3 regions of the Shewanella sp. S1-49-MNA-CIBAN-0167 genome follow, and region 1 is predicted to be linked to each of the others. Evidence: predicted binding sites of a transcription regulator. Region 1 holds the regulator's gene; each other region holds the start of a gene.
What was found. Region 1 encodes MetJ, which represses methionine synthesis genes. Its sites were predicted from a motif close to TAGACGTCTAGACGTCTA; they were not measured.

Region 1 (7,542 bases):
GAGTAAGCAAAGATTGCACTTGTTTCTGGCTTTCAAGAGTAAGGGCGAGTTCAAACTTATGCTGTGCCAACGACCAATAAGCTAACGGCGTGATGCCTGCTTTATCTAAAATCGTCAGTAATGGCTCAATATCTGAGTTCATTTTAAAACTAAACAACAGCACTTCATTTAAGTTGGTGATTACCGGTGCGCTCGCTGATGAACTCAGTGGCGCAATTAAGGTAAAATCTGTGTGTGAGGCATAACTAGAGCGTACAGCTAAACTCACTGCCGTATTAAACAATGGCTGTAAGGTACGAGAATGCAATACTGGCGAACCTAATCGCGCTAAGCGATCCGCTTCCGCTAATGACATACTCTTTAGTAATTTTGCGTCATTAATTTTGTTCGGGTCAGCATTAAATACCCCTTCAACATCAGTCCAAATTGTCACTCTTTCTATGTCGGCTAAACTGGCAATCAAGGTCGCACTAAAGTCTGAACCATTACGGCCTAATAATAAGGTATCACCCTGACGATTAGCACATATAAAACCGGTAATAACTAAACGTTGTTGTGGATGCTGCGCCAATAAGGCTTGAACTTTCTGACGCGACTGCGGCACTAAAATATTAGGTACAGCCCCTTCCTCAGCGACAAGAATAGAGCAAGCATCAACATGATTGGCTGCCACCCCCATTTCTCGTAACAAAGCCGCCATCAGGCGCGCGGACCAACGTTCACCAAAACTCACCACTTGATTAAATTGGTAATCATTGCGTTGCTCTAAGGATAACAGACTGACTAACTGAGATTGGTCAGAAGACAAACGTTCGCGCAAGTCTCGCGCTTGTTCATTGGATAATAATTGTTCAATTAACGTTTGTTGATAGCTAATCAGAATTTGTAGTTGCCCTTGCCACAATTGACTACTGTCACGCAGGCTGAGTAATTTGTATAAAAAGTTAGTCGTTTTTCCGGCGGCGGATACCACCACTAAATCATCACTTTGACCATGTGTAAGAAGAATATGTGCAACACGGCGATAGCAATCTGCATCCGCTAAACTTGAACCACCAAACTTGTGTAAATGACTTCGCGCCATTACTGACTCCTTAAACAACTACGACTTGTGTTGCGACTGCTAGACTTCTATTTTGAAATGAATAGTGTTGCAAGTGCATATTTTTACTATTTTACTTAATTTGGGCAAAACCACAGCTAACTTAAACTCGAATTAAGCTAATTTAAGCCAAATTAAGCTGATTTAATCGCGTTAACAGCAGCTAAGCCAGCTTTAATGTCGGCCACAAGGTCCTCAGCATCTTCAATGCCAACCGATAATCTCAATAAAGTCTCTTTAATACCAGCCTCTTTCCTTGCTTGTGGGTCCATAGCTCTGTGGGTCATCGTGGCCGGAACAGCGACTAAGCTTTCCACTCCGCCTAAACTTTCCGCAATACTAAACAGGGATAATGCCTGTAAAAATGCCTCCACTTCAGCTTCACCACCGAACAACTCAAAGCTTAACATCGCGCCAAAGCCTTGTTGTTGTTTTGCCGCAATGTCGTGACCAGGATGGTCTTTTAATCCCGGATAATACACCTTGGACACCACAGCACTGGCACTCAATAACGCAACAATTTTTTGCGCATTACGCTGATGCTCACGAATTCGCACCGCTAAAGTGCGCAAGCCACGCAAGGTTAAGTAACTGTCAAAAGCAGATCCCGTTAACCCTAACGTATTTGACCACCAATGCAATAATTCACCCACTTCAGCATCTTTAGCCACCACAGCGCCACCCACCACATCACTGTGACCATTAATGTATTTAGTGGTTGAGTGAATAACGATGTCAGCACCCAATAACAAGGGTTGTTGTAATATTGGCGATAAAAAGGTGTTATCTACCGCCACTAACGCACCGACGTCATGGCAGGCTCGGCTAATAGCACTAATATCGACCACCCGCAGCAGTGGATTCGATGGCGTTTCTAACCAGACCATTTTCGGTTTTTGGGCAATGGCTTGGTTCAATGCTTGTGCATCAGTTTGATCAACAACCAACAACTTAAATTGACCTTTTTTAGCCAAATGCGTAAATAGGCGATAACTACCACCATAACAATCATGCGGCACCACTAATAAATCATCTGGACCAAGTAAGCTAGTCACTAAGGTAATGGCGGCCATGCCAGTACAGGTCACTACACCTGTAGCGCCTTGCTCAAGTTTGGCCAGCGCTTCACCTAAAATACAGCGGGTCGGATTACCCGATCGGCTGTAATCAAACTCGCGCGGATTGTTGTGACCATCGAAGGAATAATTGGTTGATAAATAAATTGGGGGCACTATGGCGCCATGCTGTGTGTCTGTTTCAATACCCTGGCGAACGGCCAATGTGGCGCTTTGATGCTTAGTCATAATTGACTCCTAAAAATGTCACAAACACACAAAGAGATGTCTAGACGTCTAAATCTACCGAAGAGATCTTCATCCGTCAACAAAAATAGACGCTTAGACGTCTAAACATCAAGAAATCTATTTGCATCGAGATTAAATATTCGCAATAATTTGACTAGAGAGTGTAACGGTTTAAAATCTGCACCGTATTTATCGTTAAGGGTAAGTTAATGACTGAATGGAATGGCGAATATATCAGCCCATATGCCGAACACGGCAAAAAAAGTGAACAAGTAAAAAAGATAACAGTTTCTATACCTCTAAAAGTACTAAAAATACTGACAGATGAGCGTACCAGACGCCAGATAAACAATCTGCGTCATGCAACCAACAGTGAACTGCTGTGCGAAGCATTTTTGCATGCGTACACAGGTCAACCTTTGCCTTATGATATTGATTTATCAAAAGATCAACCTGACAGCATTCCAAGTGAAGCGAAAAAATTAATGGATGATATGGGGATCGAGTGGGAAGAGCTCGAATAATTCACTGGTTAGTGATTACCTCACAAACTGTTAAACTGCCCTTTTAAGAAGCAGTGATGTTGTTAACGAGAATTTATGATGCCATTTATCGATCCAACAACCTTGATACTGGCATCAGTTATCGTGTTTTTTGGCGCACTAACCCAAAGCTTAATTGGTTTTGGGTTAGCCGTTGTTGCCAGCCCGCTGCTGTACATTGTTAATCCTCAATTAGTCCCAGTGCCCATTATTGCCATGGGTTTTGCTATCTCTGCCATGACACTTTTTCGAGAGCGCGGACACTTACAGTTTAATGGTCTGCAATATGCGCTATTAGGCCGTATTCCTGGGGGATTCTTAGGTGCTGGATTATTATTGTTTGCGCCCCAACCCATATTAGGCTTAATTATTGCGGCTATTGTGTTTATTGCCGTGATCCTGAGTACCTATCGCGTTACCGCACCAATAAATCGCAGCAGTTTATTTATCGCCGGGGTATTTTCGGGCATATTTGCTAATATCGCTGCCATTGGAGGTCCACCAATGGCTATATTGCTTGCAGGCAAAGATGCCAGTCAATTTCGAGCCGCATTATCAGCCTTCTTTGTCTTTAGCTCATTAATTGCGCTAGCTATTCTAGCTGTTGTTGGCTTAGTTGAGCTCAAGCACTTATGGTTATCACTGTTGTTATTGCCTTCAGTGATTGCGGGCTACCTTGTCGCTGGCCGATTAATTGGCCGCATCGATAAAGAAAAAACCCGTATGGCGACATTAATATTATGTAGCATTAGCGCAACAATATTGGTCATCATGTCGGTCAACACATTAATCTCTGCTAATTAATCTCTGCCTATTAACAGCCCCTTTTTTTTATCGCATACGATTCAGACATAAACAACAACACATTCTTATATGTGGCCGAACATCTATCACTACCTAGTACCATGTTACCTAACAAAATTTTATCCTCTGCACAATAGATCTGCATCACAGTTGTTCATTAGATTTCTTTCAATTAACTTTTTTTCAATTAGATTTTTCTCATGAATATGATCTACTTCAAATTAACAATACCTATTTTTAGGTAACATTCTTTACAGCAAAGAAATGATCACATGTTGCTAATGCTTCAACCATAAAAAAGCTCTATAGAGGATAAAATGATGAACACATACGTTAAAGTTGGTATCGCAATCGCCATTGCATTATCACTCGGTAGCCAAGTAATGGCAGCCGATGGTGGTAACCCTAAAAAAGGCAAACACCTGTACAAAAAAGAATGTAAAGCGTGCCACAGTGTCAATAGTGAAGGCGTAGAACTCACTCCAATGACAAAAACCATGAGCCAGTGGGATCGATTTTTTACCCGTGATATGCACAAAGCTAAACCCGCCATTTTTGAAGCCTTATCAGAAAAAGACCTGAAAGACATTCAACAGTTTTTGTATGATCACGCAGCTGATTCAGACCAACCAGCAACCTGCGGTTAAATCATCAATGCTGAGCACCTTTTCGTCCTAAGCGAAAATATCAGCCAATAAACAAACCGAAAAAAATAGTGGGGCTTAGCCTCAGGGAAACTTACACCAAAAAATTGCCAAATTGAACTGACCATTTGGCAATTAACGGGGAGAAATACCATGAGAACTCTCATCTCAATATTAGTTGCCAACGCTCTTTTTATGAGTAGTGCAAGTCTAGCGGCAGACACTGATTCACAAAAAATTGCCGACCTGAAACAACAGCTTGCTAGCGTTACCGATGATCTTGACTACTTAAGCTCGCGGGTTGACAAAACCGAGCGTCATACTGCCTTAGATAGAGTCGCAATCACAGGTGATTTTAGAACCAAAGCACATTCATTACATTATCAAAATGTCACTTGGAACCCAGCCATGAATGTCAATTTTTCTGACTTTGGCGCTAAAGCCATGTCAGGAGTATTTGGCGATCCTAATAGTGCCACTTCACCATTAGGCCAAATGATGATGGCTAACCCTGATTTAGCCAGCGCGTTTCAAAGCGGTGCGCTAAATGGCGTTATGCCAATGCTGTTAGGTCAAAAAACTCAACAAGATATTGATAACGATATATTTTATACCACGCGGTTGCGCCTAAACATTAATGCCAAAGTATGGGATAACGTCAGCTTTGCCGGACGCTTGACCATGTTTAAGAGCTGGGGAGACTCTAGCGGGGTTAAAGTGTTTGACTCGTGGAACTCATTCACCATGGACGGCACCAGTAGCGGCAGCACCAGTGGTGATGAATTAAAAGTAGAACGCGCCTATTTTAACTGGAAAGACATTAACGGTAGCGGCACGTACCTTTCTATCGGACGTCGCCCCTCAACGTACGGCCCACCAAGTCATTATCGTGAAAATGAACTCAGAGGCGGCACGCCATCAGGTCACTTAGTCAATTTCAACTTCGATGGCCTAACCTTAGGTTACAATCTGGGTGATATCACCGGCATTGAAGGCCAAACCGTGCGTTTTTGCTATGGTCAAGGCTTTGAGTCGCAATACGGCAATGGCGAATTGTTTGGTGACATCATCACCAAAGACACTCACCTCGGTGGTTTTAATATCGACGTTATCAACGACGGTAACCACTTCTTGCAGTTCACTTTATTCGGCGCTAAAGATGTCAATGATGGCTTCACAGGCACCATGGCATTCCCAACTCAACTCGCGGGTATCTTTGCCCCAACCATGTATCAAGACATGCAAAAGTTTGACAACTTTAACTTCGTCACCCGAGTACAGCCTAGTGGTGTAATTGGAGATATATATTTAGGTGGATTAGGTTATGCCTATGAATCCGATGACGACATGAAAGTGTTTGCTTCACTCGGTTGGACTCGTGCAGAACCTAACGGTAATGCAGGTTTGTTCGGTGGCATGTTAAGCGATGCAGTATTTGAAGCAGAACTTAACAGCACGGGTACAGAAATTATTATGGTACCAAAAGAAACGGTTGATAGTGACACCAAAGATGGCTATGGCATTTATGTGGGTATGCAAATACCTGCACCATACGGTAAATTCGGCTTGGAGTATAACTACGGTTCTAAATACTGGAGTCCCTTCACCCAAGCTCAAGATGACCCTATTGGCAGTAAGTTAGCCACCCGTGGTCATGTTGCCGAAGCCTATTATATCTTTGATATTAATCCAAAAATGTTTATCAAGTTAGCCGGTTTGTATTACGACTATGAATATACCGGAAGTGGCTCACCAGTAGGTTCACCTCTGAAAGTTGACGATGTGATTGCCGGTAACGCTTACTCCATGCTGCCAGTGGTCGACACCGCCTATGACGTTAATGCTTCACTAACGATTAACTTCTAACTTAAATCTCTAACTTGGCCCCCCTGAGCACAAGCTCAGGGGTAAGGATAAACATCATGAAACTATTATCAGCACTGGCTGTATTACTGTTATTAAGCAGTAGCGCGCAGGCTGCATTTGACCATAAAGAGGCGCTGAAAGGGCCTTTTGCCAATGGCCCTGAAGTGACGACACAATGCTTAACATGCCATAAAGAACATGCTGAAGAGTTTATGAAGTCTTCACATTGGACTTGGGAATTGGAACAAGAATTACCTGGTCGCACCGTTAAGAGAGGAAAGAAAAACAGCATCAACAATTTTTGTGTGTCGATAGCGGGTAATGAACCGCGCTGCACCAGTTGTCATGCGGGTTATGGTTGGAAAGATTCTACATTCGACTTTAAAGACATGAGCAAAGTGGACTGCTTAGTCTGTCACGACACGACTGGTACTTACATAAAAGACCCTGTTGGTGCCGGCGAGGCCTTAGCAAGAGTCAATTTAGCCCGCGTAGCACAAAATGTGGGTGCACCAGTGCGCGATAATTGCGGCAGTTGCCACTTTTACGGCGGCGGCGGTGATGGTGTTAAACATGGCGATTTAGACTCCTCCATGTCTTACCCAGACAAAGCCACCGATGTGCACATGGACACCGATGGTAACGATTTCCAATGCCAAACTTGTCATGTCACCGAAAATCATCAAATTACCGGTAATGCGATGGGAGTATCGCCAGGTGGTGAAAATCATATTGGTTGTGAAAACTGCCATGATGCAGCTCCACATCAAAATAAAAGACTGAACACTCATACAGCAGCCGTGGCGTGTCAGACATGTCATATTCCATCATTTGCTAAAAATCTAACCACCAAAATGCGTTGGGATTGGTCAACCGCAGGTCAAGATATTCCTGTAACGACAGATCAATACGGCAAGCACACCTATATGAAAAAGAAAGGTAGCTTTATTTGGCAAAAAGACGTGAAACCACAATATGCTTGGTTTAATGGCTACGCCGATGCTTACATGCCTGGCGACAAAATGGACCCAGCTAAAGTGCTTAAATTAGCTTATCCATTAGGTGATATTAACGATCCTAAAGCCAAAATCTACCCATTTAAAGTGCATACAGGCAAACAAATTTATGACACTGAACTCAACATCTTACTGACGCCTAAAATTTACGGTGAAGGTGGCTACTGGAGTGAATTTGATTGGGACTTAGCCGCAAAACTGGGAATGGAAGCTAACCCAACCATGATAGAGAAAGGACTCAAGTACAGTGGTAATCATGGTTTT
Region 2 (7,542 bases), on a different contig from region 1:
CGGACAACCTAAATCTAATGAACAGGTTGCTTCTAACGTTGGCATTAAAATGGTTTTTTCTGGGCTTAAAATTTTTGCGGTTTCGCCCATAAACTTCACCCCTGCGACAATTAATGTCTTTGCTGGGTGATCACGACCAAAGCGTGCCATTTCTAGAGAATCAGATACGCAGCCGCCGGTTTCTTCTGCTAAGGCTTGAATTTCAGGGTCGGTATAGTAATGGGCCACTAACACCGCATCTTTTTCAATCAGTAACTGCTTAATGTGTGCTTTATATTGTGCTTTTTCAGCGTCAGACAACACGGCAGGTTTAGGTGGAAACGGATACTCAATAGTTTCAATTTTAGGTGCCGACAAACTCATACAGGTTCCAAACGATTGACATTGTCCGGATATTATACGAAATCGTGGTTAAAAACAAAAGGACGCGTTAGCGTCCTTTTAGATAAGGTAGTGTATTAAACACTTAACAGTATTAGTGCATGGCTAAAAGCATTTCTTGCGGTTGTTCTAGGTAGTGTTTCCATAGATTACAGAAACGGGCAATGGTGCCGCCATCAATGACGCGGTGATCGCCTGACCAACTCACTTGCATGATCTTACGTGCTTCAACTTCGCCATTGGCGTTAAAGCGCGGCAATACCTGCAATTTACCCAAAGCCACAATCGCCACTTCAGGTTTGTTGATAATGGGTGTTGCCACCGTACCACCTAGAGCACCAATGTTAGAAATCGAAATAGTGCCGTCTTTTAAATCTGCTGGTGATACTCGTCCGCTGCGCGCGGCAGTCGTTAAGCGAGTAATATCAGCGGCGATTTCTAAAATCGATTTACTTTGCACATCTTTAATATTGGGCACCAACAAACCGACTTTGGAGTCAACGGCCATACCAATGTTATGACGTGACTTGTAGGTGAGTTCAGTGCAATCGGCATTCACTTGGCTATTTAATATCGGAAATTGGGTAATCGCTAACGACATGGCCTTCATAAAGAAGGGCATCATGGTGAGCTTCACTTCATCGGTTGAATAACGTTGCTTCATGCTTTCACGCAAGGCAACCAGTTCGGTTAAATCAAACTCTTCACAGTAAGTAAAATGCGGGATAGTCGATACCGACTCTACCATCATCTTCGCCATGATAGCCTTCACGCCTTTGATGGGCTCGACTCTATCGCTTGCTCCAGCATAGCTAACAGTAGGGCTATTATTTATTTGACCAGCTTGATTTTCTAATTGACCACCGACTTGACCACTTACTTGATTAGCAGAAGATGACACCGGCGTTGTGCTTACAGCAGCTTGGGTGGAACTTGCTCCCTGCTGATGACGTTCAATGTCTTCTTTATAAACACGGCCATTTTTGCCAGTACCCACAACCATAGCAATATTAATGTCTCGCGAGCGGGCCATGCGGCGTACCGCCGGACTGGCTAACGCTTTACCTTGTGCAACAGGTTCAAGATTACCTTGTGGCGCAGCAACTTGAGCTTGTTCAGCAACCTCTACCGTCGCGGACTGAGTATGACTATCCGCTGCCACTTCAATGGCAAATAAAGGCGAGTGAACTTTAGCGAGCTGTCCTTTGCGATAATGCAGTTTGACAATTTTACCGGCTTTCATTGCAGGTATTTGCACTAAGGCTTTATCGGTCATCACATCAGCAATAGGCTGATCTTCAACCACCATATCGCCTTCTTTTACTAACCAATCAACCAATTCACATTCAACAATACCTTCGCCAATGTCTGGCAATAAGAATTCTTCAATGTTTGATTGGCTGCTTGAGGTGGTAACAACAGCATTACTGTCGTTAACGCTTGTGTCATTAATGGCCGTGTCGCTAACCGCTGTGACTTCAGCAACCGGCGCGTCAGTGACACTATCGCTCTCTTCACCTTCCATTTCTACTGCGTACAATGGTTGATGCACAATGGCTATTTCACCTTTAGCGTAGTACAGCTTAGTAATTTTTCCGCCATGGGGCGCTGGAATTTGCACTAACGCTTTATCAGTCATTACATCTGCAATCGGCTGATCTTCAGTGACCATATCACCTTCACTGACTAACCAATCAACTAATTCGCATTCCACCACACCTTCGCCGATGTCGGGTAAAATAAAATCTTTAATCATATCTTACTCCTAATAGGCCACTGTGGCTTTGATGGCTTCGAATGTCTTTAACTCATCTGGCATGTATTCTTTTTCATGCACTAATGGATAAGGCGTATCTAATCCGCACACACGGCTGATGGGTGATTCAAGTGATAAGAAGCATTCTTGCTGAATAGTTGCGGCAATTTCACCGGCAAAACCTCCGGTTAATGGCGCTTCATGGTTAATCAGCAAACGACCCGTTTTGGTCACTGATTTTACAATAGTTTCAACGTCCCATGGCGCTATGGTGCGTAAGTCGATAATTTCACATGAAATACCTTCTTTCTTGGCACGTTCGCAGGCCTTTTCAACGATGTCCATCTGTGCCCCCCAAGCCAAAACAGTAATATCACTGCCCTGTTTAACCACTTGTGCTTTACCTAACTCAATGACGTAGTCGCCAGCTGGCACTTCGCCAACAGAGGCTCGATACAAACGTTTAGGTTCAAAGAAAATCACTGGGTTTGGATCGCGAATAGAGGCCAATAACAAACCTTTAGCTTGTTCAGGATTACGCGGAATGACCACCTTTAAACCTGGCGTTTGCGTAAAATACGCTTCAGGTGATTGGGAGTGGTAATGACCACCTGCGATACCACCACCATAAGGTGTGCGGAAAGTTAACCCACCTACATCGAATTGATTGCCGCTGCGGTATCTGAATTTTGCTGATTCATTAACGATTTGATCGAATGCAGGAAAGATATAATCAGCAAACTGAATTTCAGCAACCGCGGTCATACCATAAGAGGCTAAGCCATTAGCAAAACCCGCAATACCTTGTTCAGTCAACGGCGTGTTAAAACAACGGTCGCGCCCAAATAGTTCTTGCAGGCCCGAAGTGGCACGAAATACCCCACCGAAGTGACCAACGTCTTCACCAAAAATTACCATGCGCTCGTCGGCAGTCATGGCTATTGATAGCGCCTCATTAATGGCGTGTAACATATTCATTTGAGCCACGGTTTAGAGTCTCCCTGCACTTTTTGGATAGGCTTTTGGATACTTATTGATATGCTCTTTCAACTCTTTCAGCTGCTTTCTCAATGCTGGAGTGGGTTTATCAAGCACGTCTTCGATGATCTCGTCTAATTTCGGAACAGGTAACTTTTCAGCCACTTTAACCGCTGCGAGGACTTCTTCGCGATAACGTTCGAACAATTTGGCTTCATCGGCTTCGGTGAGCCAATCTTTATTGATCATCCATAATTTAAAGCGTTTAACTGGATCGTGTTGTTGCCATTTGGCCTCTTCATCTTTTGAACGATAACCCGATGGATCGTCAGATGAAGAATGCGCACCCAAGCGATACGTCATCGCTTCAATTAATACTGGTGCATTGTGCTCAAGTGCATAGGCACGAGCTTGTTGAGTTGCCGCTAACACCGCAAGCATGTCATTACCGTCAACACGAATGGTGTGCATACCGTAACCGACTCCACGACTGGCAATACCATTGCCGGAGTATTGTTCTTCCGTTGGTGTTGAAATGGCATAACCATTATTGCGGCAGAAGAAAATCGTCGGCGATTTCAGCACTGCAGCCATGTTTAAACCAGCATGGAAGTCACCTTCTGACGCGGCGCCTTCACCAAAATAACAAATGGCCACGTTACGTTTACCTTGTAACTTCATACCGTAAGCCACACCTGTGGCTTGTGGGATTTGGGTTGCCAATGGTGACGAAATCGTTTGGTAATTCAGTTCACGGCTGCCGTAATGAATCGGCATTTGACGACCTTTACCTAAATCTTTTTCGTTACTGAACATTTGGTTCATAAATTGTTCAGTCGTAAAACCGCGATACCGCAATGATGCGTGTTCACGATATTGAGCCAAAATGACGTCGTCTTTATCTAACGCGGCGGTACTGCCTATAATTGAGGCTTCTTCACCGGTACAGGTCATGTAAAAACTAATACGCCCTTGACGCTGTGCACCCAACATACGCTCGTCTAATACGCGTGTAAAAATACACGTATCAAAGATTTTATCAGCCAGAGCCTTGTCGATTACCGGTAAAACCGCGTTTTCATACGTGGTGCCATCGGCTTGCAAAATACGCAAAATGGGGATGTGCAATGACGCTTTGTCTAAGAAGCTGACACGGTGCACTGTTTCATTGGTCAGTGGTGCGTTGCTCATATTATGCTCTTGTTATTGTTGAACCATGTTCAATATAAACACGGCTCTATTTATACTATGCAAGTAGACATTACGTTAACGTAAACTACCTATCAATACTTACTTTAACGGTAAATGCATTTTACTCACGATTAACATGTATATATTGCTTTACGGCTATACGATTGACTCATTCGGTGCAGGCACTAAACATAACACTGTACGCTGCCCTATCGGCACATTCGCATTAGGAAACACAATCGCTTCTTGAGGGTGTTCTACTTTAATCTCTACACCACCTTCGGTTGCTAGCACTTCGCCCTGACTAAAGGCACTGAAGTTTTCGGCATCACCGGCAAAGCTAAAAGCAAAGTCTTCAACATGCTTATTGATCGAGCGAGACACCTTATATAAGTTGACCTTGGAAGAGTCGAACTCAACAGGCGCTAACGCAGTTTCGGTGATCAGCTTTTCAAGCATAGTATGAGTTTGAGTAAAACGACTCATGTCATTTTGCCCAAATGGCATCACCTTACCTAATTCAACCGTGAAGGCATCTGCTTGAAATTGCTGTGACGAATAATAACTAAACGTCGTTGTGGGTTCATGATGAAACAACATGGTATCGACACCACATGCCGCTAAAAACATGATTTGCTCCGCGCTAAAGGCTCGCCCTGGGCGGTATGGATAAATAGCAAATTTTTCATGCTTTGACGCACGGATGGCGGTATGTAAATCGTAATGTATGCGTTGATGGTCGCTATTGGCGTTAAAAAAGTCGGCGACATGTTGCTCTAATGCTTTGGCGCGGTGACGTTCTGGATGAGTTAAACCCTCACCTTTTGAGTGCGCACCACTGAACAGACGGTTCATGTTTTCGTCAATAAAACGGGTTTGATTAATGATGGCCGCAGGATTACCTATTAAGAATAAACACCGCTGTTTAGCGATGATTTTCTCACTCAACAAATCATGAATAAGTTGATTACACATTTCAATTGGCGCGGTTTCATTACCGTGGATAGCACTGGATAGTACAATGTCTTTGGTCGAATTTTGGCTCGGGGTAAACACAATGACACCCGTGTCGAGTACATCAACATGAGTATGTGTCCCTAACATAAAATCAAAACAGCCATCTATTTTGTCGGGATTGGCTAAAGTGTAAGCTAAAAAATCTTGGTCTTTCAGTAGATTAGATAACACAAACAACTCCTTGTATGCTTTATTATGCGGCATGATTAAGTTAGCCATTGTGCACCACTTAACATTAATTGCCTGTTTTTATCGGCGGATTCTAACATAGGCAAACATTATTTTATTGGTGGCATATGTTAGATTTATTTATTAATAAAAGTTTGCTTGCAAAACATCTCAATATTCAACACAACTATAGCCATCTAGACTTCTGTAAATTATTTTAAGGGTATGTCATGGCGTTAGCAACATTTGGTGCAGGTTGTTTTTGGGGTGTTGAATATTTTTTCCGTGACATTAACGGCGTCAGTAACGCAACTTGTGGCTACATGGGTGGCCAAGACAGTGCGACAACATATAAAGAAGTCAAAACCGGTTCAACCGGTCATGCTGAAGTGGTACAAGTTGAATTTGACCCGCAAGTAGTCAGTTTTGACGATTTATTGGACGTGTTTTGGCAGAACCATAATCCAACCATGTTAAATATGCAGGGCGGCGACATTGGTACCCAATATCGAAGTACTATATTTTTCCACGATAAACAGCAAAAGGCCGAAGCTGAAACCTCTAAGCTGGCGTTAGCGCGCAGTGGTAAATGGGGACAGCGTCATATTGTGACCGAAATTGTACCGATACAAACATTCCACATAGCCGAGGAATACCATCAGAATTATTTAGAAAAAAATAATTTACCAACATGTCACTTGGTTTATTAATTGGATTTAGATAAATAGTACTTTTCTTATTGCGTGATCAATCAAAATCACTGAGATTTTTGAGTTTACGACACATTGTTGAAATAAGGGAGATGTCCTTATTTCAACAATGAAAAATAAACACCCTATTTGAGCAACGGCAGAGGATAGATTTTTTTGTTAGCTTTTACTTAATATTACTCATCGATGTTCAATCAATCACCCAGTAACACTATTAACTTTTATGGATATATAAATAGTAAATAAATATTCCAAGAGTAAAAATACTGACCGATGAAATAATGTAGAACCACGCAAGTTTTTTGTCTTTGCTTCGACTAAAGCGCTTTGTCGCTTCAATATTAACAAGAGAAGCATGACGTTTGAGGTTGGGCCAAGCGATAACCCCAGCGTAAGCAACCATTCGTGTACAAATACCTTTATCCCAAGCAGGGGGCTCTATCCCTTCTTTCAACATTTCTTGCTCAAGATGTTTAATAGTAATGCGGCCAAATAAAAAAGTTGTAATACACCATATACAAAGAGCAATAAAAAATAATATTTCCATCCAACTTTCAGTTGATAGTTCTAACATAAATCCCTCGCTATAGGCTATTTAACCAGTCACCTAAATTAAAGGCTTTATTATCTCCGAATATCACAATCCCATCACCGGCCTTAGTAACCACAAAACCAATTGTTATCGTCGTATCTAAATATTAACGCAACCAATTTTGCTAGCTATCAGGGCCGTATAGATAAGCAACAGTGAACATAAGAGTAAAAAACACAACACTAGAGATCTGTACAAATACAGCCAAATACCAGTCGACTTTTCGACTAAAGCGCTTGGTAGCTTCTATGTCAACAATAGAAGCATGCCTTTTAGCGTTAGGGCGCATGATAATACTCGCATAAGCTGGGTATCTCATACCTATGCCTTTATCCCATTCTGCCGGCAATATGTCTTCTTTTGCCATTTCGCGCTCAATATGCTTAACGGTAATTCGGCCAAACAAAAGTACAGCAATACTCCACATACAGAAGGTAATAAAAAAAAATATACCCATCCAGTCTTCAGTTGATAGTTCTGACATGAATACCTCCTTTACAGGCTATTAAGCCAATCTCCGATATTATAGGCTTTATTGGCAGCCCATTTCCCAGCAATATCTCCACCTTTAGCCGCTACAACTCCAACCGTTATGGCAGTACCGATAATAATGACCCATCCAACAGGCGTAGCTAGCATAGCAACACCTAGGCCAGCTGCTACGACTTGACCTCCCCCCCATAAACCAGCAGCTGTACCCATACCAAAACCGGCAGTTTCAACTGCTGCACGTTTTTGCCAATTAGCTC
Region 3 (7,542 bases), on a different contig from region 1:
ATCTGTAGCTTTTATTTTTTATCTATATCAATGAGTTGGGGGAGAGGGTGTTAAATAGTATTCTTGATAAATATCGTTACCTTTTATTGCTTACGGTTTCATTATTTCTATTTGTGATTATTTTTTTTCATATGCTTACCCCGAAGGAGATGATGCAGTGTTTGGATTTTTGAAGCGATATGAAGTTGAATTATCGGCTCCTGTACAAGGGCGAATCACCAATAATGGCATTCCAATTTCGGGGGCGGAAGTTGTTAGAGAACTGTCATATGGTGGTTATGACAAGGGTGACCCTATTATTGACTATGCATTAACCGATACAAATGGTGAGTTTTCATTTAAAGAAGTTAAAGTTAAGTCAAATGCCCCCGGTAATATTTTTGGGCAAGATGCACGTCTTAGGCAGGAAATTTATATTAAGAAAGAACCTGATGAGATAAAAGATGGTGAAGATAAGTATTACTGGCTTTGGTTGATCAGTAAGAATTGGATTTCTGTTCCTTATTTAAACAAATTTTTGCTGCAGTTAAATGCAGACTTACAAAATAAAGAATTACAATATGAAGTTGATTTAACGCAGTTTGGTTTAATACGTGATCATCCTATAATTTCAATATGTTACTGGGAAGATGAATTAATTACGACTTATTACGGTGAATCTATGGATGTTGTTACAAATTTTAATGATTTAAAAAATTAATTAGATAAAAAATATTTAAAAGTTTATTTTAAGGATGAAATAATGAGTGTTATATCCCCTAATGTTGCAGCTAGAATCGCATTGCTATCTTACCAAATTGAAAAAAAACCCAAAAGATTACCTATCCATAATAAGGTAAAACAACACTTTAAGTTCAACGCAGAAGATGTCCAACAGGGGACTTCTGGTGGTTTCTTTTGGTGCGAAACGACAGGCTTTTTGCTCATTGGCCAAGGACATAGTCAGCAACATAAGGGCGATCACGTGATTGCAATACGGGGTACAAATACTTTAGCTGATGCGGTAACCGATATTACTGCTCATTCAAAAAGTAATGATGCGGGTAGCTTAGTTCATACAGGTTTTCAAACAACATTTGAATCTTTTAGAGATGGGTTAGCTGACTATTTAGATAAACCTGAAGTGTTAAAGAGTACAGGTATTATCCATTGTGTTGGTCATAGTTTAGGTGGTGCATTAGCGACTTTAGTTGCAAATTGGGTTAAAGCTAAATATAACAAAACAGTTTACTTATAAACCTTTCGACCTATATCCAAACGAAGTTTGGACATAAAAAAGAGTAACCGCGATTACTCAAGGTTACTCTTTATTCGGGAGCACTCTCTACTCTGGGTCACTCTCTACTCTGGGTCACTCTCTGCTCAGGATCACTCTCTATTCTGGGTCATAGTCCAATATCGGTGACAACCATCGCTCTGTCTCTGCTAAGGTCATGCCCTTACGTTTAGCATAATCTTCAACTTGATCTTTACCAATATTGGTCACGCCAAAATAGCGTGATTTTGGGTGGGCAAAGTACCAGCCAGACACTGCAGCGGTTGGGTACATGGCGAAGCTTTCGGTAATGTTTAAATCAATCGTTTCATCGGGTTTGAGTAAATCCCACAACAAACCTTTTTCAGTATGATCCGGACACGCTGGGTAACCTGGTGCTGGACGAATACCTTTATAACGTTCGCGAATTAACGCTTCGTTATCGAGTATTTCATCGGCGGCATACCCCCAAAACTCTTTACGGACGCGCTCGTGCATACGCTCGGCCAAGGCTTCGGCTAAACGGTCGGCTAAACATTTGAGCATAATCGCATTGTAGTCATCATGGTTGGCTTCAAAACGGGCTACATGTTGATCAATACCGTGACCTGTTGTCACCGCAAACCCGCCCATGTAATCGGCAACGCCGCTGTCTTTAGGTGCCACAAAGTCTGATAAACAGAAGTTGTCGTTACCCACGCGTTCAAGTTGCATGCGCAGATGATGGGTGGTCATTTCCAATGTGGTGCGAGTGTCATCGGTATACAGTTCAATGTCGTCGTGATTAACGGTATTGGCTGGGAATAAACCGATGACGGCTTTGGCGGTAAGCCACTTTTCAGCAATAATTTGCTTCAGCATGGCTTGGCCATCGGCGAATAATTTAACCGCTTCTTCACCGACCACTTTGTCTTTTAAAATTTCAGGGTAATGACCGTGCAGTTCCCAGCTTCTAAAGAACGGTGTCCAGTCAATACGTTCAACTAAATCATCTAGCGGGTAGTCATCAAATACTTGGCGACCTAACACGTTAGGCGTAAATGGGCGGTAGTTTTCCCAGTCATGTTGGCAACGGTTTTCACGCGCCGCTTCAATCGACACTAAGGTTTTACGCTTGGTTTGCGATAAGCGTTTTTCACGCATCATGTCGTATTCAGCATAGGCTTCGTCGATGGTGGCTTGGCGGGTGGTATTGTTAATCAGTTTCGACACCATAGGCACGGCGCGGGATGCATCGGCAATATAAATGGCGCCGTGTGGATAATGCGGCGCTATTTTCACAGCCGTATGAATTTTAGAGCAAGTCGCCCCGCCGATAATGGCCGGAATGGTTAAGCCTTCACGGTGGAAGGTTTTCACGTTGTGGACCATTTCATCAAGGCTTGGGGTAATGAGCCCTGACATGCCGATGATGTCGATATTATGCTCTTTAACGGCATCGAGAATTTTATCAACCGATACCATCACCCCAAGATCGACCACTTCGTAGCCGTTACAAGCGAGCACGACGCCGACGATATTTTTACCGATGTCGTGCACATCACCTTTTACGGTGACCATTAAAATTCGTCCGTTTGACTGACCCGCAACCTTCTCTAGTTCGATATAAGGATTAAGGTAAGCAACGGCTTTTTTCATCACTCGAGCCGATTTAACCACTTGCGGTAAGAACATTTTGCCCGCGCCAAATAAGTCACCGACTACGTTCATGCCGTCCATTAATGCCCCTTCTATCACATCAAGTGGGCGGGTGGCTTCTTGGCGTGCAGCCTCGGTGTCTTGGTCAATAAATTCAGTAATGCCTTTGACCAAGGCGTGCGACAACCGCTTGGACACCGGCCAGCTACGCCAGGCTAAATCTTCTTTTTTGGCCACTTGGGAGCCATCGCCGCGAAAGGTTTCGGCGATGTCGAGTAGCTGTTCGGTGTTGCTTGAGTCGGCAACCGGGCAAGGTAAGTTTTGTACTACGTTTTCAACCCGTTTTTTAAGCTCGGGATCTATATCATCGTATATGGTTAACTGACCCGCGTTGACAATGCCCATGTCCATGCCGGCTTGAATAGCATGGTATAAAAATACCGCATGAATCGCTTCACGTACTGGGTTGTTACCCCTAAACGAGAATGACACGTTAGACACACCACCGGAGATCATTGCATGTGGCAAGGTGGTTTTGATGTCTTTAATGGCTTCGATAAAGTCGACAGCATAGTTGTCGTGTTCATCAATACCGGTGGCAATGGCGAAGATGTTGGGGTCGAAAATAATATCTTCTGGTGGAAAGCCGACCACATCAACCAAAATACGGTAAGCACGGGTACAGATTTGGGTTTTACGTTCACGCGTGTCGGCTTGGCCGTCTTCGTCAAAGGCCATTATAATGGCGGCGGCGCCATAGCGTTTCACTAAGGTGGCTTGCTCGATAAATTTGGCTTCACCTTCTTTCATCGAAATCGAGTTAACAATGGACTTGCCTTGGACGCATTTAAGGCCCGCTTCAATCACTTCCCATTTAGACGAGTCGATCATGATCGGCACGCGGGAGATATCTGGCTCAGAGGCAATTAAGTTTAAAAACTTCGCCATGGAAGCCACGCCATCGAGCATGCCTTCGTCCATGTTGACGTCGATAATTTGGGCGCCGTTTTCGACTTGCTCGCGCACCACATCGAGGGCTTCTTCAAACTTTTCTTGCTTAATTAAGCGTAAAAACTTGGCTGAGCCTGTCACGTTGGCGCGCTCGCCGACGTTGACGAATAGCGAGTTTTTATCGATGGTCAGTGGCTCTAACCCCGACAACCGACACGCCACAGGAATGTCTGGAATGTGTCTTGGTTCATGTCTGAGTACTGCTTCACGAATGGCATTAATGTGGGCGGGGGTGCTACCGCAACAACCGCCGACAATATTGAGCATGCCTTCTTGGGCCCATTGGTTGATGACTTCAGCCATCTCTTCTGGGGTTTCATCGTAGCCGCCAAACTCGTTGGGTAAGCCCGCATTTGGATGGGCGGAAACATAACACTCGGCAATACGTGACAATTCTTCAACGTAAGGACGCAGCTCTTTTGGCCCAAGGGCGCAGTTAAGGCCAATGGATAACGGCTTAATGTGGCGCAGTGAGTTATAAAACGCTTCGGTAGTTTGGCCGGTTAAGGTGCGGCCCGATGCGTCGGTGATGGTGCCGGAGATCATAACGGGTAAGCGATCGCCAAGTTGATCAAATACTTTTTCAATCGCAAATAGGGCGGCTTTGGCGTTTAAGGTATCAAAAATGGTTTCAACCATAATGATATCGGCGCCGCCTTCGATTAAGGCGCTGGTCGATTCGACATAGGCTTCGACGAGTTGATCAAAGCTGACATTACGAAACCCTGGGTCGTTCACGTCTGGGCTGATAGAACAGGTGCGGTTAGTTGGCCCTAATACGCCGGCAACGTAACGTGGCAAGCCTGTTTGCGCAGCTACTTCGTCGGCAGCTTGGCGGGCAATTCTGGCACCGGCTAAGTTAATTTCGGCGGCCAGTGACTGCATGTCGTAGTCGGCCATAGCAATGGTGGTAGCGTTAAAGGTATTGGTTTCAATAATGTCGGCACCGTTCAATAGGTACTGAGTATGAATATCTTTAATGATTTGCGCTTGGCTGAGTACTAATAAGTCATTGTTGCCTTTAACATCGCAATGCCAATCTTTAAAGCGCTCACCACGATAATCTTCTTCTTCCAACTTATGGTCTTGGATCATGGTGCCCATGGCGCCATCTAAAATCACAATTCGCTGCGCTAACAATGCATTAAGTTGTTCAAGTGTTTGACTGTAAGAAGTCGATTTAGCCATAACAGTTACCTTTTTATCACTATGTTGCTTGATACCTTGATTGAGATAAGCATACCCTTATTTTTACAATAATAGGGCGATAACATCATTTCTGTGTACAACTGTTGATTACAATTGCTGCTTACAATGCGCATCTTCTAAATGATTACCTTTTAAGATAGCCTTTTGGACATATAAACGTATAGACGTCTATACTACGCGAGTTTTCACCGCCAGAGCAAGGCTGATTTAACTTCTACTTGGGTTAAGCGATGGGGGACGTCAGTTAGCCGCAGAAATGTTCAACCAATCAACATAATAGTAGGTGTTTTTTATTGATCTAAGCCTATGTTTAATAGAAATTTATTATCAATATATGTTTATTATCTTATTCGATTGCTTCAGGCTGCTTGTCGTCAAACAGGTTGAGGATGACAAGCCCAATGAGGCCGAACACTTGAGCATCCAAATGACAACATACTATGGCTTTAAAACCGAGTTGAGTTATAGGGCGTAACTCAAGCTGTTTCAGCAACATATTGCCAATTTTTATCACAAGCTTGGAAAGCGGCAAAGTCTACGATGTAGCCAATATTGCAGCATAGGGAGAAACGTTTAATGACAGATACCGTCTTCTGCCAGAAGGCACTAGATAAAAAACTGAGATAAAAACCCTACATGGTTATACAAAGGTTCTAAAGCATTAACCAAATCACCTCCCCGCTAAACATAAAGGGTTATACTCATGCTGTTATAGTTTTTTATTCATATTTAACAACTTGTTAATAGCTGTATTCTTCGTTATCGCTGATTTTGTGGAATTATTTCACTGCCAATTAATGTGCTCTGCTCTTAAAATAATTCTTTAACTGAGGAATTCTGTATGCCTGATAGCAAGAATAAAGTGGGACGCCCCAGTGGAGAGACCCAAAATCGCGATAAGCTTATTCAGGCGGCAAGATCTCTTTTTGTCGAACGTGACTACTCTCAGGTTACCGTTCGTGATGTCGCGGCGCTTGCAGGCACTGATCCTGGGCTTATTCGCTATTACTTTGGCTCTAAACAAAATCTGTTTATCGCGATGTTGCGAGAGACTGCGGCGCCAGTGAAACAAGAGCTCTACAAGGTGAATAAAGAAAAACAAGCCCATGGCCCGGCAAGCTTGATGCAGACCTACTATCAAGTGATGTCAGCGCATCCCCATTTCCCAAGATTAATTTTCCGTCTGGCAGGCCTAGATCAAAGTATTCCCGAAAATAAAGAGATAACCAAGGTGTTTAACGAAATTGTCAATGTGGATGACATCATGATGTTTGATAAACTCGAAGCTAAGGGACTGTTGCACGATGATGTTGATATCCATTGCGCTCAACTGAGTTTTTTTTCGATGATGATCTTTCCATTTATTGTGCCCGAAGGGTTCTTGAGTCGACTCGGTATACAAATCACCCCAGAATTTTTAATGAAACTTGCACAGCAAAATACCAATCTGCTTGCAAGAGGCTTGATGCCGACAAAGGACAAAAATAATGACCAGTAATAAGAAACGTTTTCTGCTCCCCGGTGTCCTAGGCGGAATGCTGATATTATTTTTAGCTATAGCCCTAAAACCATCACCCTCGGTTGTCCAGAGTTATGATAAAGCCAGGGCGGTTGACATTCTCACCCTGGACAAAACCTTGCTGGCCCCAAGAATACAGGGGTTTGGTCGCGTGACACCTAAGCATATATGGCAAGCCGTCGCCGAAGTGAGTGGCAAAGTTATCTACCGCCACCCTCAGCTTGAAACGGGCCGAATGTTACCAAAGGATACCTTGGTGCTAGAGATAGACCCTCTGGAATATGAGTTGAAGCTGGCACAGGCACAAGCGAGTCTCAATGCTACGTCGGCACAACTGACAAGGCTCGATCAGCAGGAGCGAAACCTCAATACCAGCCTGCAGATAGAGAACCAGAAACTGGATCTGGCTAAGCAGGAATATCAACGTAAGCTCACCCTCAAAAAGCGTAATTTGGTGTCGATTTCTGAACTTGAAAGTCAGCATCAGTCCTTGTTGGTACAAACCAAGTTGGTAGAAGATCTGCAAAACTCAATTAAGCTCCTTCCCGACGATAGAAAAGTGAGCCAAGCACAGCAAAGCGTCGATGTTGCACAGTTAGAAGATGCCCGCAGAAGACTGAAACAAACCAAGGTTGTGCTGCCTTTCGATGCCAGAGTGGCCGATATCAACATTGAGCAAGATCAGGTGGTTGCCATGGGCTCAACTATGTTGATCGCTCACCAACTCGGTACTGCGGAGATAATGGCTGAAATATCGCTGCAGGACATGCGCACTTTAGTCAGCAGTATTGAAATGATCCCTGAACAAAATAGTCTACCTTCTTTTGAGCTCTTAGCATTACAAGCCGATGTAGAGTTTCAGGTAGGAAGCAATCGTTTTACTTGGCCAGCTAAAGTCACCCGGGTGGCT

Region 2: a site for MetJ is predicted at 5,682-5,699, ahead of msrA (peptide-methionine (S)-S-oxide reductase MsrA). Genes of this name have one in related genera too.
Region 3: a site for MetJ is predicted at 5,267-5,284, ahead of metH (methionine synthase). Genes of this name have one in related genera too.

What each region holds. Positions count from the first base shown of each region.
Region 1 covers NZ_JBEOPO010000030.1:3,897-11,438, forward strand. Annotated here, with positions in the region: gene AAEZ00_RS14245 (bifunctional aspartate kinase/homoserine dehydrogenase II) at 1-1,084, opposite strand, end outside; gene metB (cystathionine gamma-synthase) at 1,237-2,406, opposite strand; gene metJ (met regulon transcriptional regulator MetJ) at 2,616-2,930, shown strand; gene AAEZ00_RS14260 (sulfite exporter TauE/SafE family protein) at 3,006-3,752, shown strand; gene AAEZ00_RS14265 (c-type cytochrome) at 4,070-4,399, shown strand; gene AAEZ00_RS14270 (DUF3373 domain-containing protein) at 4,550-6,262, shown strand; gene AAEZ00_RS14275 (tetrathionate reductase family octaheme c-type cytochrome) at 6,319-7,542, shown strand, end outside.
Region 2 covers NZ_JBEOPO010000012.1:47,738-55,279, forward strand. Annotated here, with positions in the region: gene nadA (quinolinate synthase NadA) at 1-363, opposite strand, end outside; gene AAEZ00_RS07520 (dihydrolipoyllysine-residue acetyltransferase) at 476-2,137, opposite strand; gene AAEZ00_RS07525 (alpha-ketoacid dehydrogenase subunit beta) at 2,147-3,124, opposite strand; gene AAEZ00_RS07530 (thiamine pyrophosphate-dependent dehydrogenase E1 component subunit alpha) at 3,128-4,306, opposite strand; gene astE (succinylglutamate desuccinylase) at 4,463-5,494, opposite strand; gene msrA (peptide-methionine (S)-S-oxide reductase MsrA) at 5,722-6,201, shown strand; gene AAEZ00_RS07545 (hypothetical protein) at 6,416-6,775, opposite strand; gene AAEZ00_RS07550 (hypothetical protein) at 6,918-7,277, opposite strand; gene AAEZ00_RS07555 (hypothetical protein) at 7,289-7,542, opposite strand, start outside.
Region 3 covers NZ_JBEOPO010000039.1:37,490-45,031, reverse strand. Annotated here, with positions in the region: gene AAEZ00_RS16855 (DUF6795 domain-containing protein) at 158-700, shown strand; gene AAEZ00_RS16850 (lipase family protein) at 743-1,237, shown strand; gene metH (methionine synthase) at 1,376-5,092, opposite strand; gene AAEZ00_RS16840 (TetR/AcrR family transcriptional regulator) at 5,955-6,611, shown strand; gene AAEZ00_RS16835 (efflux RND transporter periplasmic adaptor subunit) at 6,601-7,542, shown strand, end outside.